Linked DNA regions of Pleomorphomonas sp. T1.2MG-36. The protein of the gene in region 3 interacts with the protein of the main gene of each other region in a pairwise test. Links are inferred from orthologs where the notes say so. Each region holds a gene or a part of one and is shown on either strand. Other genes may lie near its edges.

Region 1 (4,639 bases), on a different replicon or contig from region 3:
CGGCCTGACGAGGCTTGAGACGGTGCGCGTGTCCCGCGCCTCCGCCGACCAGAGGCGCGGCCGCGCCGGCCGCACCGAACCGGGCGTCTGCTGGCGTCTCTGGAACGAGGGGCAGACGGCGGCCTTGCAGCCCTATTCGACGCCGGAGATTCTCGAGGCCGATCTCAGTCAGTTGGCGCTCGACCTTGCCGCCGTCGGCATCCGCGACCCTGCCACCCTCGCCTTTCTCGATCCACCGCCCAAGCCGGCCTGGAACGAGGCGACGGAGCTGCTGCGCGGCCTCGACGCCCTCGACGACGACGGGCGCATCACCGCCGAGGGCAAGGCGCTGGCGCGCCTGCCTCTGCCGCCGCGCCTCGCCCACATGATCCACCGGGCGGTGGAGTTCGGTGCGGCCCGATTGGCGGCAGACATCGCCGCGATCCTGACCGAGCAGGGCCTGGGTGGCGACGCCACCGATCTTGCCGACCGTCTTCAACGCTTCCGCGCCGACCGCGGGCAGCGGGCCGCCGATGCACGCACCATGGCGGCCAGATGGGCAAAGCTGGCGGTGGGAGGCGATGCTCCCGCACCGTCGCTGGCGCTGCTTGCTCCGGGCGCCGTCCTCGCCCTCGCCTATCCCGACCGTGTCGCCGAGGCGCGCGGGCAGCCGGGAGCCTTTCGCCTCGCCAGCGGTCGAGGCGGGCTGCTGGAGGAACATGACCGGCTGGCCAAGGAAGGCTACATTGTCGTCGCCGATCTCGCCGGCAAGGCGGAGCGGGCGCGCATCCGGCTGGCGGCAGCCATTTCCCGCGACGAGATCGAAGCGCTGTTTGCTTCCCGGATCGTCGCGGAAACCGTCGTGCAGTTCGACCCGACGGCTCGCGCCGTCCGTGCCCGTCGCATCCGCCGGCTCGGCGCGGTTAAACTCGCCGAGGAGCCGGTGGCCGCGCCGGCCGGAGCGGAGACGCTCGACGCGCTCTTGTCGGGCGTGCGCCGCATCGGCGTCGATCGCCTCGGCTGGTCGAAGGAGCAACGACGGCTGCGGGAACGGGCCTGTTTTCTCAACCTTACCGTTGGCGATCCTTGGCCCGACCTTGCCGACGCCGCGCTCGCGAGCACCCTCGACGACTGGCTCGGACCGGTCGTCGATGGCGTGACGCGGTTCGACGATATCGACGCGGCTCTGCTCGGCATCGCGCTCGACCGGCTACTCCCCTACGGCCTCCGGCAGGATATGGACCGGTTGATGCCGAGCCATTTCGAAGCGCCGACCGGCAGTCGCGTTCCCATCGACTACGCGGCCGACGGCGGACCGGCCGTGGAGATCAGGGTACAGGAGCTGTTCGGCCTCGACCGCCATCCGGCCGTGGCCGGCGGCCGTGTGCCACTGACGCTGGTGATGACTTCGCCAGCCCACCGGCCGATCCAGACGACAAAAGATCTGCCCGGCTTCTGGCGCGGCTCGTGGAAGGATGTCGCCAAGGATCTCAAGGGGCGCTACCCGAAACATCCCTGGCCGGACAACCCGCTTGCCGCCGAGCCAACCCGGCGCGCCAAGCCGCGCGGCACCTGATCAGCGAACGTTCAGCGTGACGTCATAGGTCGTGTAGCTGTAGCGCATTTCGGACGTATCGACGGCATAACCCAGGCTGACCGACAGATGATCGGTGCCCCGGAAGCCCTTGGCCGACGTGTAGTAAAATTTGGTGCCGACAAACTTGCGTCCCTGACAGGGCGGTTCAACGGCAATGAACGTCTCCCGACGCACGACCAGCTTGCCATGGTCCGGTTCCTTCAAGATCTTAGTCCTGAACTGACCGGAGGAAACGCAGTTATCCGTATAGATATACATTTCCTTAGATTCCGTCCGCCCCGATCTGACGTCGAAGTTGAGATCTTCGGCATGGGCAGCGGTGATCAGCGGCAGCAGCGCCGCGGCGGCAACAAAAAGACGCATGAATCCCCCCGATACAATCCCTCGCTTTGCGCAAGGGATGTTTCCAATTGTAACTCTTATCAAGGGCTGCATAACGTCGCAATTGCCGCGACGTCGTCGCATCAACCGGAGAACAGGCCCGCCGCCCGGATCTCCAGCGCGGCGCGGTCGCCGATGCGAGGCGGTTCCCGATCGGCCGGCGTCAGCGCCTCGATCACCGTGTCGGTGCCATCGGCACGGAAGCCGATCCGGCGCGAGGATCCCGACCGATGCAGCGAAACCACCGTCGCCCACAGCCCCTCGCCGTCGCGGCGGAAGGCGACATGCTCGGGACGGACATAGAGCTTGGCCGGGCCGTCGAACAGAAGCGGCGGCAGCTTCGGGATCGACACCTCCTGCTGGCCGACGAAGGGGCGCCCCTTGTCGACGCGGACATCGAGGCGGACCGACTCGCCGATGAAATCGAACACGAAGGGGGTTGCCGGCCGGTCGTAGACGTCCTCGGGCGTCCCCTCCTGCTCGATCCGGCCGTCACTCATGACGACGACGCGATCGGCAAGATCCAGCGCCTCCTCCTGGTCGTGCGTGACGAACAGCGTGGTGTGGCCGGTGCGGTCATGGAACTCTCTGAGCCAGAGCCGCAGCTCCTTGCGCACCTTGGCGTCGAGGGCGCCGAAGGGCTCGTCGAGCAGCAATATCTTCGGCTCGACGGCGAGCGCGCGGGCGAGCGCCACTCGCTGGCGTTGGCCACCGGACAGCTGGCTCGGGTAGCGGCCACCGTAGCCGGGCAACTGGATCAGGGAAAGCAACTCCTCGACCTTGTCCCGAATGGCCGCCGCCGTCGGCCGCGTCCGGCGCGGGCGCACCCTCAGGCCGTAGGAAATGTTGTCGGCGATGGTGAGGTGCTTGAAGAGGGCATAGTGCTGGAACACGAAGCCGATCTGTCGCTCCTGCACGCTCTTGAAGCTGGCATCCTCGCCACCGAACAAGATCTGGCCGCCCGTGGGAATTTCCAGGCCGGCGACGCAGCGCAGAAGCGTCGTCTTGCCGGAGCCGGACGGCCCCAGCAGGGCCAGCAGCTCGCCCGAAGCGACCTTGAGATCGACGCCATGCAGGGCCGCCGTGCTGCCGAAGGTCTTCGTGAGGTTGCGAATGTCGAGTTCCATAGGGACTCCGTCAGTGGCGGTGGCCGGCGGCGAGATCGCCGGCATAGCGATGTTCAAGCCAGGACTTGATGCCGAGAGTCACCAGCGCCAGGGCGGCAAGCAGCGAGGCGACGGCGAAGGCTGCGACGAACTGATACTCGTTGTAGAGGATCTCGATGTGCAGCGGCATGGTGTTGGTGTAGCCGCGGATATGGCCCGACACGACCGACACCGCCCCGAACTCGCCCATGGCGCGGGCGTTGCAGAGCAGCACGCCGTAGAGCAGCGCCCATTTGACGTTGGGCAGCGTCACCGTCCAGAACATGCGCCAGCCGGAGGCACCGAGCGTCAGCGCCGCCTCTTCGTCCGTGTTGCCCAACTCCTCCATCAAGGGAATGAGCTCGCGGGCGACGAAGGGGAAGGTGACGAAGATCGTCGCCATGATGATGCCCGGCAAGGCGAAGATGATCTGGATGCCGGTCGATTGCACCAAACCGCCGAAAATGCCGTGGCTGGCGTAAAGCAGCACGTAGACGAGACCGGCGACCACCGGGGACACCGAGAAAGGCAGGTCGATCAGCGTCACCAGGAAGGCCTTGCCGCGAAAATCGAACTTGGCGATCGCCCAGGCCGCCGCAACGCCGAAGACGAGGTTGGCCGGCACGGCAATGACCGCCACCATCAGGGTCAGAAGAATGGCGTCGATGGCAGCCGGATCGGCGAAGGCTTGGAGAAACGCGCCGCTTCCCTTGCGGAAGGCTTCCATGAAGACGGTGATCAGCGGCAGCAGCAGGAACAGGCCGAGAAACCCCACCGCCAGCCCGATCAGCAGCCGCCTGACCCACGGAGCTTCCTCGGTGGGCAGACGGCGGCGTGACGCGCGAGCGACAGGCGACCCGGCGGCGGGCGCCTCCTCGAGCGACACGGCGAGCGCGACGGAGCCGTCAGACATGACCATACCTCGCGCGCGCCCGGGCCTGGATCAGATTGATGAGAAGCAGCGTTCCGAAGCTGACCAGCAGCATGATGGCGGCCACGGCCGTGGCGCCTGCGTAGTCGAACTCTTCGAGCTTGATGACGATGAGCAGCGGGGCGATCTCCGAAACGTAGGGAATGTTGCCGGCAATGAAGATCACCGATCCGTATTCGCCGACCGCCCGCGCGAAAGCCAGGGCAAAGCCGGTCAGGATGGCCGGGCTGAGCACCGGCAGCACCACCGATGCGACGGTTCTGAGCCGGCCGGCGCCGAGCGTCGCGGCGGCCTCCTCGAGCTCGCGGTCGACCTCGGCCAGTACCGGTTGAACCGTGCGGACGATGAAGGGCAGGCCGACGAACACCAGCGCCAGAAAGACGCCGAGCGGCGTGAAGGCGATCTTGAGACCGAAGACGGCGGCGATGGATCCGATCCACCCCTTAGGCGCGTAAAGCGCGGTCAACGCGATACCGGCAACCGCCGTCGGCAGGGCGAACGGCAGATCGATGATCGCGTCGAAGAAGCGCCTGCCGGGAAAATCATAGCGCACCAATACCCAGGCGATCAGCAGACCGAAGGGCACGTTGAAAGTGGCGGCCGCCA
Region 2 (4,457 bases), on a different replicon or contig from region 3:
GGCAGCGTTATATGGCGGTGGCCGGCGGTCTCAATCCGCTTCTGGCGCTTGCCGACGTGACGTTCATCATCTCCGGCGGCCTCAAGGGAGCCGTTTCCAAATGAAGCGACTGATATTGTTCGTCATGGTCGGCATCCTCACGGTCGCCGGCCTCGCGACGGGTGCCTTCCTCTACCTCTTCCCGCATCTGCCGGCCGAACGGACGGATACGCTCGGCATCGCCGAGGTGATCGTGCCGCGCACCGAGCCGACCGGTCTCGTCTACCTGCTGTCGGGTGGCGAGGGATATGGCTTCTGGGACCGCGTGAAGGCCCGTCGCTATGCGGCGAGCGGCGCCGTCGTCGTCGGTATCGACACGCCGGCCACCTTCGCCAAGGCGGAAAAGCTTCCCGACGACTGCGTCTACTTCGTTTCCGACATGGAGCAGGTCAGCCAGAACATCCAGCGCGTGCTGGACGTCGACAGCTACCATTCTCCGATGATTGCCGGCTCCGGCCTGGGCGGCACCTTCGCCCTGGCGCTGGCCGCCCAGTCGCCGGACGCGACGATCGGCCGCACCATCGCCGTCGATCCGCACGCTGCGCTGCCGCTGCGCAAGGAGCTGTGCAGCGAGGCACGGCACGTCAAGGCCGCCGACGGCAACGGATGGGTCTACGAGCTGCAGAAGGGGCACCTTCCCGACCCCATCGACGTCTACATGACCCGCAACGCCGATCCGGTGGGCGCCGCGCACGTGGACGAACTGATCGGCTCGGGGTTTGCCATCGCCACCGCCAAGAGCGTCAAGGGCCCCGGCCGGACGCTCGACGGCGCGCTGCTGGAGCAACTCACCAGCGCGGACGACAGCGGTTCGCCGCTTGCCGGCATTCCGATCACCCTGGTGCCCGCCGTTCCCAAGCATGACACGCTGGCGATCATTTACTCCGGCGACGGCGGCTGGCGCGACATCGACGCCGAGATCGGCGGCTATCTCGCCAAGGCGGGCGTGCCGGTCGTCGGCATCGACTCGCTGCGCTACTTCTGGAACGACGTGGATCCCGCCGACGCCGCCGGCGACCTTGCAAAGGTGATCGATACCTATGCCAAGAAGTGGAACGTCCACAAGGTGGCGCTCGTCGGCTACTCGTTCGGCGCCGATGCGCTGCCGGCGATCTATGAGGCGTTGCCCGACGACCGCAAGGCCAGCGTCGATCTCGTCTCGTTGCTCGCCTACACCGGAGCCCGCCAGTTCGAGATCCAGGTCTCCGGCATCCTCGGCGGCAAGACCGACCCGAACGGGCCATCGACGCTGCCGGACCTCCTGAAGGTCGAACCTGCCAAGGTGCAGTGCATCTACGGCAGCGAAGACGACGAGACCGCCTGCACCCGCCTGCCGAAGGACAAGGGCTTCAGCCTGCTGGTCCATCCCGGCGGTCATCACTTCAACGACGACTACAAGCCGGTGGCCAGGGACATCCTCGACCACATCGCACCGTCGGCCTCCGCGTCGACGGAGGTGGAGGCGCAGGCCGCGCCTTGACGGCGGTCTTGGGAACGGCGAACAAGGCGCCATGCTTTTTCCCGTTCCCCTGGTGCCCGGCCGCCTTGTCCGTCGTTACAAGCGCTTCCTCGCCGACTGTCGTCTCGACGACGGCGAGGAAGTGACGGCTCATGTCGCCAACTCGGGTTCGATGCTCGGGCTCGCGACACCCGGCGCCCGTGTCTATCTCGCCCGTTCGAACGATCCGAAGCGCAAGCTCGCCTGGAGCTGGCAACTCGTTGAGGTGGACGGCGTGCTGGTCGGCATCGATACCGGCCTGTCCAACCGCATCGTCGCCGAGGCGATCGTGGCGGGACAGGTGCCGGCGCTGGTCGGCTATGGGACGCTGCGGCGAGAGGTGGCCTACGGCACGCGAAGCCGCGTCGATATGCTGCTCGAAGGCGAGGGGCGCCCGCCCTGCTATGTCGAGGTGAAGTCGGTCACCCTGTCGCGCCGTTCAGGCGTCGCGGAGTTTCCCGACGCCGTCACCGCACGCGGCGCCAAGCATCTTGGCGAACTTGCCGCCATGGTCGGCGCGGGTGCCCGGGCCGTGCTTCTCTACCTGATCCAGCGCGGCGACTGCGACCGCTTCGAGATCGCCGCCGATATCGACCCCGTCTATGCCGAAGCGGCGGCCACGGCGCGCGCCGCCGGCGTGGAGATGCTTGCTGTTCATGCCGATGTCACCCCGAGGGGAATCGAAATCCGGAGCGATTTCTGACAGAATGCGCTGTGAGCATGTACTTCTCGCGGCGCTTGGGTATATGACGACGAAAACGCGAAGCCGCACGGCTTCCAATGCCAGATACAGGTTGGTTGATCCGATGATCAATTACGTCGACGCGGCGGTCGCTCCGCTGCGCAACACCGGAGACATTCGCCTTTACAACGCTGCCGACTTCGACGGCATGCGCAAGGCCTGCCAGTTGACGGCGTCCTGCCTCGACGAGCTCGTCGATTTCGTCAAGCCCGGCGTCACCACGCAGGCGATCGACGACTTCGTCTATGGCTATGGCCGCGACCATGGCGCCCTGCCGGCCACCATCTACTATCGCGGCTACACCAAGTCGGTCTGCACCTCGATCAACCACGTGGTCTGCCACGGCATTCCCGACGAGAAGCCGCTGCGCGAAGGCGAGATCGTCAACATCGACGTCACCTTCATCGTCGACGGCTGGCACGGCGATTCTTCGCGCATGTATGGCGTCGGCGCCATCAAGCGCGCCGCCGAGCGGCTGATCGAAGTGACGCATGAATCGCTCATGCGCGGCATCGCAGCCGTCCGTCCGGGCAACACCACCGGCGACATCGGCGAGGCCATCCAGCGTTATGTCGAGGGCGAGCGCTGCTCGGTGGTGCGCGACTTCTGCGGCCACGGCGTCGGCAAGTTGTTCCACGACACCCCGAACATCCTGCACTATGGCCGCAAGGGCGAGGGACCCGTGCTGAAGCCGGGCATGATCTTCACCATCGAACCGATGGTCAATCTCGGCCGGCCGCATGTGAAGGTTCTGTCCGACGGCTGGACCGCCGTGACGCGCGACCGTTCGCTGTCGGCCCAGTTCGAGCACGCCGTCGGCGTGACCGATACCGGCTGCGAGATCTTCACGCTGTCGCCGAAGGGCCTGTTCAAGCCGCCGCTGATGGTGGCCTGAGCCGCCCTAGCTACTGGCATCCCTGCAATTTCGGCCGCAAAATCGGTTCCCGTTTTTGCTGAAACTGCCTTAGAACCCGGCGGCCATCGGGCAGCCGGGGTTGGCGCAGGCCGACGGATTGCAAGCCGGCTCGGCCGCGAAGGCCGCCTTGGCGGCGCCGAGGCTGGGCGCCATCAGCGCCTTCTCCACCCGCGCGGTGCCGCAGGCGGGGCAGGCATAGTCGGCCTTTCTGGCCTCCCAGTCGGCATTGCCGCCGAACCAGTCGTCGAAGTCGTGGCCGCAGGCGGCGCAGTGCAGGTTGTAGTGGATCATGGCGGGCCGTGGTCTCTCCTGAGATTGGCGATAGGTCGCCGCGACGGGCGATCCTGTCAAGCGCAGAAGCCCGGATTGCCTTCGGAAAAGCCGCAAGGCCGCCACAGGTCGGTCTTCGCGCCATCGCAATCCTCGGGCAGGATCGCCGCCATCGGATGCAACCGTGTCTCGGGGGAGATCAACGTGAAATCGATGCCGCTTGCCGCTGTGCTTTTTGCTGGCGTGTCGCCCTTTGCCTTCGCAACGACGGCGTTTTCCGCCGACAAGGTGGGCTCCGTCCTGTTGTCGTCGGGCGGTCTTGCCGAGATCGTCCGCACCGTCGACCTTGCCGATGGAGAGAATCGTCTGACGCTGGAGATTCCGGCCGATCAGGCCGACGACGTATTGAAAAGCCTCCTCGTCAGCGACCCCGGCGGCGCCATCGTTTCGGTGACCCTGGATGGCGCCAACTCCGTGTCCGAGGCCTTCAAGCGTCTGCCGCTGAAGCGCGAGGACCTCGCGTCCACCGCGACAATTGCCGCCGCCATGACCGGCTATGCCGCGACGATCGACGACGGCGCCGGGCGCAAGGCGAGCGGTGTCATCCTGGGCGTCGGCAAGGTCCCTCGCGCCACCGAGGGACAACCGATCGAACTGCCGGCGGTGACGCTGCGCCAGGATGACGGCAGCTTTGCCGAGGTGCTGCTTGGACCGGGCGCCAGCATCGTCTTTGCCGACAAGGACTTGCAGCGTCGGATCGACGCGGCGATCTCGGCGGTCGGCGCGGCGGCCGACACCAATTTCCGGACGCTTTCCATCGAAACGATGGGGAAGGGCGCTCGCACGGTTCGGCTCTCCTACGTGGTGGCGGCGCCGGTGTGGAAAGCAGCTTATCGCATCGTTCCGGCGGAGGGCGGCAAGTCGCGCGTCCAGGGATGGGCGGTGCTTGAAAACGGCAGCGGCGATGACTGGTCCGACGTGCAGCTGACGCT
Region 3 (4,645 bases):
CTGAGAAACGGCGTGACCGGGCAGCACCGCCAGAATGGCGGCGATAACGAGGCGGCAGACTCCGGGGCGTCGCGTTTCGAGCGGCATGGACGAGAGGGGCTGTCCGGTGGCGGTGCGGTCGAGCGGCCGACCCTATCGGCCTTTCCGTTAACGCTTCGTCAACCAAAGAGAGACGAAGCGTCGGCGGGTCAGGAGCGATGATAGGGATGGCCGCTCAAAATGGTGACGGCACGATAAACCTGCTCTGCGGCGAGAATGCGGACGATTTGATGCGGCCAGGTCAGCCGCCCAAAGGAAATGCGGTGGCCGGCGCGTGACAGGAGCTCCTGTCCATGACCATCCGGTCCGCCGATCATCAGGACGGCGTTCGGCGTGCCGCGGTCGCGCGCCTCGCCCAGCATCTCGGCGAAGCGCTCGGAGGTCGGCGAATCGCCCCGCTCGTCGAGGGCGATCAACAGGGCACCCGGCGGCAGGTCGGCGAGCAGGTCGCGCGCCTCCTCCTCCTTGCGCTGCGTCGCCTCGCGCGCCCGGCTCTCGATGATCTCGCGCGCAGTGACGGAGGAGAAGCCGATGGACCTGCCGGCCTTGTCGGCTCGATCGAGGTAGCGGTCGGCAAGCTCGCGCTCGGGACCGGCCTTCAGTTTTCCAACGGCGTGAATGGCGATGCGCATGGGTTTCTTCTTGTTTGGGCGCACGCCCTGTCGGCGGGGCCAGCGGCCCCGCGTGCCGGGGTCATTGAGAGGCGTCCGGTGGCGCGAAAAGCACGGTGCTTCCGGACCATCGATGCAGCCAAAATGCCGGCCGCCCGGGAAGCCTGGGCTTCCGGGCCGCTGGTCAACGACGGCTGGTCGTCGGCGCCGGATCGGGCGCCCACATCTTCTCGAGATGATAGAACTCGCGCACTTCCGGGCGGAAGACGTGAACGATGATCGATCCCGCGTCAATCAGCACCCAGTCGCAAGCCGGCTGGCCTTCGACGGCGGCGGTGCCGAAGCCTGCGTCCTTCAGGTCTTTCACCAGATGATCGGCGATGGCCCCGACGTGTCGACTGGAGCGCCCCGTGCAAATCACCATGTGATCGGCGATCGGGGTCTTGGCGGCAACGTCGATGTCGACGACCTCCTCCGCCTTGGCATCGTCAAGGCTGGCGAGAATCGTGTCGAGCAGGGATCGCGGGGAAGGGGCGGCATCGCCCGAGAACGCGGCGACGTCGGCAAACGGATTGGCGCTGAAGGCGCCCTCGGTGAAGGACATGCTCAGGGGTGCACCTCGTGAAGCGATCCGCGATCTCCGGCCCCATGCCGGCAATGGCGAATGAGTAAAAGGATGAACCTTGACGGTGACGTTTTCAAGATCGACCGGAACCAATGGCTAGGTCCGGCCGGCGGAGCGACGAAGATCGCTCGATGACAGGGGTATCTTGACGCCGGCGATAAACACCCAGGCGGGGGGCTCGAGATCCGGCAGCAAGGCGCCGTCGCGTTCGGCGACGCGGGCGCGGGCGAAGGTACGAGCGGCCGGCGACGCGAGGGCCGCGAACGTGGCGCCCGGCCGATCCACCACGGCGATGGGTACCGTTCGGGCGATCTCGCGCCAGCCACCCCAGCGATGGAAGGTCGCCCAGTTGTCGGCGCCGATCACCAGCACAAATCGGACGGTCGGTCTCAGCGTCCTCAGTCTGCGAACGAGGTCGATGGTGTAGCGGGTACCGAGTCGTGACTCGAGATCGGTGACGACGGCACGTGGGTGGCCTGCGACCTCCCGCACTGCGGCCAGCCTGCGCTTGACGTCCGGCAGGCCATCCGCCGACTTCAGCGGGTTACCGGGGGTGACAAGCCACCAGATGCGGTCGAGCCGAAGCCGCTGAAGCGCCAGGCGCGCCACATGGGCATGGCCTCGATGCGGCGGATTGAACGAGCCGCCGTAGAGACCGATGCGCATGCCAGGCAGCGTGGCGGGGAGGCGGGGTGTCGTCACGGCCGCGTCTGGCCGCTACCGCGCACACGGTACTTGAAGGAGGTGAGTTGCTCCACGCCGACCGGCCCGCGCGCGTGCATCTTGCCGGTGGCGATGCCGATTTCGGCGCCCATGCCGAACTCGCCGCCATCGGCGAACTGCGTCGAGGCGTTGTGCAGCACGATGGCCGAATCGACCCCGGCGAGGAAATGGGCCGCCGTGGCTTCGTCGGCTGTGATGATGCTATCGGTATGGTGGGAGCCGTAGGTCTCGATGTGCTCGATGGCGGCATCGACGCCGTCGACAAGCGCCACCGAGATGATCGGCGCCAGATACTCGGTGGACCAGTCGGCCTCGGTCGCCGGCACCGCTGCCGGGAAGCGCGAGCGAACCTCCTCGGTAGCCCGGATCTCGCAGCCACGCTCGGCGAGCGCTTTCAGGATCGGCAGGAGATGGCTGTCCGCCACCGCCCTGTCGACCAGCAGCGTCTCGGCCGAACCGCAGACGCCGACGCGCCGGAGCTTGGCGTTGACGGTGACCGTGACGGCCATGTCGAGATCGGCGGCCTTGTCGACGTAGATGTGGCAGATACCCTCAAGGTGTGCGAACACCGGTACCCGCGCCTCGGTCTGGACACGGGCGACGAGGCTCTTGCCGCCGCGCGGCACGATCACGTCGATCGAACCCTCAAGGCCGGTCAGCATCTCGCCCACGGCGGCGCGGTCCTTGATCGGCACCAGTTGGATGGCGTCCTCGGGCAAGCCCGCGGCGCGAAGACCGGCGGCGAGCGCGACGAGGATCGCCTGGGATGAGCCGAGCGAATCGGACCCGCAGCGCAGGATGGCGGCGTTGCCGGCCATCAGACACAGCGCTCCGGCGTCGGCGGTCACGTTGGGCCGGCTCTCGAAGATGATGCCGATGACGCCGAGCGGCGTTGCCACGCGCTCGATGGCGAGGCCGTTCGGCCGTGTCCAGGACGCGAGCACGTGGCCGACCGGGTCGGGCAGGGCGGCGATCTCCTCAAGCGCCTTGGCGATGGCCTCGACGCGCGCGCTGTCGAGCGTGCCGCGATCGAGGAAGGAGGCGACGACGCCGTTTGCCTTCATGGCCGCGACGTCGGCGGCGTTCGCCTTGAGAATGTCGGCTTCGCGAGCGCGCACTTCGGCCGCCATGGCGACAAGCGCGGCGGCCTTCTGTTCGGTGGAGGCGCGAGCGAGGCGGCGCGCGGCGGCGCGGGCACGCCGGCCGATATCGGCCATCAGGTCGTGAACGGAAACGTCGGTCAGTGCGGTCATGGTCAGTCTCCGATGTCGCCCTTCAGAACGAGGTCGTCGCGATGGATCATTTCGGTCCGGCCCGGCGCGCCGAGGATGTCTTCGATCACCGTCGAGTTCTGGCCCCGGATGCGGCGAGCATCGACGGCGTCATAGGCGACGAGGCCGCGGGCCAGTTCGACGCCGGCCTCGTCGACCACGATGACCGTATCGCCGCGGTGAAAGTCACCGTCGACGCGAGTGACACCGGGAGGCAACAGGCTGCGTCCCTGCTTCAGCGCCCGGACGGCGCCGGCGTCGATGGTCAGAACCCCCGGGGCCTCGATATGGCCGGCGATCCAGGCCTTGCGCGCCGTCACCGGCGTGGCCTCGGCGCGGAAGAGAGAATGCGGCCCGCCGTCGTCGATGCGCGACAATGGAGCGGCAACCTTGCCCGAGGCGATGATCATCGCCGCGCCGGCGACCGTGGCGATCTTGCCGGCATCGATCTTGGTCTTCATGCCGCCGCGCGACAGCTCGGAGGCTGCGCCACCGGCCATCGCCTCGATCTCGGGCGTGATGCGATCGATGACCGGGATCAGCGTGGCGTTCGGGTCGGACTGCGGCGGGGCGGTGTAGAGACCGTCGATGTCGGAGAGCAGCACGAGAAGGTCGGCGCCCATCATGGCGGCGACGCGGGCAGCCAGCCGATCGTTGTCGCCGTAGCGGATTTCGGTGGTGGCCACGGTGTCGTTTTCGTTGATCACCGGTACGGCACCCAGCTTCAGCAGCTTGCCGATGGTGGCGCGGCCGTTGAGATAGCGGCGCCGTTCCTCGGTGTCTCCGAGCGTCAGCAGGATCTGGCCGGCCGTTATGCCGTGGTCGCCGAGCACCTCGGCCCAGGCCCTGGCCAATGCGATCTGGCCCACGGCGGCGGCGGCTTGGCTGTCCTCGAGCTTCAGCTTGCCCTTCGGCAGCTTTAAAACGCCGCGACCCATGGCAATGGCGCCGGAGGATACCAGAAGCACGCCGGCACCGCTGGCGCGCAGTCGGGCGACGTCGGCGGCGACGCTCTCCATCCAGCCGCGCTTCAACGTGCCGGTGCGTCCCTCGACCAGCAGCGCCGAGCCGATCTTGATCACCACGCGGCGGAAGCCGGCCAGCGGCCCGGTGAAGGCTTCAATAGTCATCGTCGTCTCTGTCATCGTCGCGGTCGCGGTAGATGGGCTGCCAGATGCGGGTGGCGGTCGCGGCCCGCGACTCCTCGTTTTCGGCGCGGCTTGCCTCCACCGCCGAGGCCATGGCCCGAAGCACCGCTTCGACACCGGTGCCGGTGACGGCGGACAGCAGGATGGGAGTGGTCTTGGCAGCGCGCTTCAGTTTCTTGACCTTGGCGGCCAGCTCGTCTTCCGGCAGCAGCTCGCACTTGGATAGTG

What was found. Proteins that work in one complex are often made in the same cells at the same time.
Region 1: the proteins of QQZ18_RS17785 (region 3) and QQZ18_RS14690 interact in binary tests that used the Escherichia coli proteins (3 or more experiments, as listed by UniProt). The link is inferred for Pleomorphomonas sp. T1.2MG-36 from one-to-one orthologs.
Region 2: the proteins of QQZ18_RS17785 (region 3) and sfsA interact in binary tests that used the Escherichia coli proteins (3 or more experiments, as listed by UniProt). The link is inferred for Pleomorphomonas sp. T1.2MG-36 from one-to-one orthologs.

Annotation. Positions count from the first base shown.
Region 1 is NZ_CATNLY010000023.1:698,973-703,611, forward strand. Bases 1,063-4,009 are described here. They hold QQZ18_RS14690 (sulfate/molybdate ABC transporter ATP-binding protein), read right to left. Parts: upstream 3,085-4,009; coding sequence 2,041-3,084; downstream 1,063-2,040. Other genes in these bases: hrpB (ATP-dependent helicase HrpB), read left to right, coding at 1,063-1,555; QQZ18_RS14685 (hypothetical protein), read right to left, coding at 1,556-1,939; cysW (sulfate ABC transporter permease subunit CysW), read right to left, coding at 3,095-4,009; cysT (sulfate ABC transporter permease subunit CysT), read right to left, coding at 4,008-4,009. Also shown: more of hrpB, read left to right, coding at 1-1,062; more of cysW, read right to left, coding at 4,010-4,015; more of cysT, read right to left, coding at 4,010-4,639. UniProt on the Escherichia coli protein: Part of the ABC transporter complex CysAWTP involved in sulfate/thiosulfate import. Responsible for energy coupling to the transport system.
Region 2 is NZ_CATNLY010000001.1:890,240-894,696, reverse strand. What follows is about bases 631-3,395. They hold sfsA (DNA/RNA nuclease SfsA), read left to right. Parts: upstream 631-1,550; coding sequence 1,551-2,240; downstream 2,241-3,395. Other genes in these bases: QQZ18_RS04145 (DUF1178 family protein), read right to left, coding at 3,244-3,395; map (type I methionyl aminopeptidase), read left to right, coding at 2,344-3,174; QQZ18_RS04160 (AcvB/VirJ family lysyl-phosphatidylglycerol hydrolase), read left to right, coding at 631-1,519. Also shown: bifunctional lysylphosphatidylglycerol flippase/synthetase MprF, read left to right, coding at 1-104; more of QQZ18_RS04160, read left to right, coding at 101-630; more of QQZ18_RS04145, read right to left, coding at 3,396-3,486; QQZ18_RS04140 (DUF4139 domain-containing protein), read left to right, coding at 3,679-4,457. UniProt on the Escherichia coli protein: Binds to DNA non-specifically. Could be a regulatory factor involved in maltose metabolism.
Region 3 is NZ_CATNLY010000045.1:40,304-44,948, reverse strand. Bases 1,113-4,065 are described here. They hold QQZ18_RS17785 (glutamate-5-semialdehyde dehydrogenase), read right to left. Parts: upstream 3,252-4,065; coding sequence 1,974-3,251; downstream 1,113-1,973. Other genes in these bases: proB (glutamate 5-kinase), read right to left, coding at 3,254-4,065; QQZ18_RS17790 (nicotinate-nucleotide adenylyltransferase), read right to left, coding at 1,372-1,977; rsfS (ribosome silencing factor), read right to left, coding at 1,113-1,254. Also shown: QQZ18_RS17805 (murein hydrolase activator EnvC family protein), read right to left, coding at 1-87; 23S rRNA (pseudouridine(1915)-N(3))-methyltransferase RlmH, read right to left, coding at 189-671; more of rsfS, read right to left, coding at 835-1,112; more of proB, read right to left, coding at 4,066-4,399; GTPase ObgE, read right to left, coding at 4,389-4,645. UniProt on the Escherichia coli protein: Catalyzes the NADPH-dependent reduction of L-glutamate 5-phosphate into L-glutamate 5-semialdehyde and phosphate. The product spontaneously undergoes cyclization to form 1-pyrroline-5-carboxylate.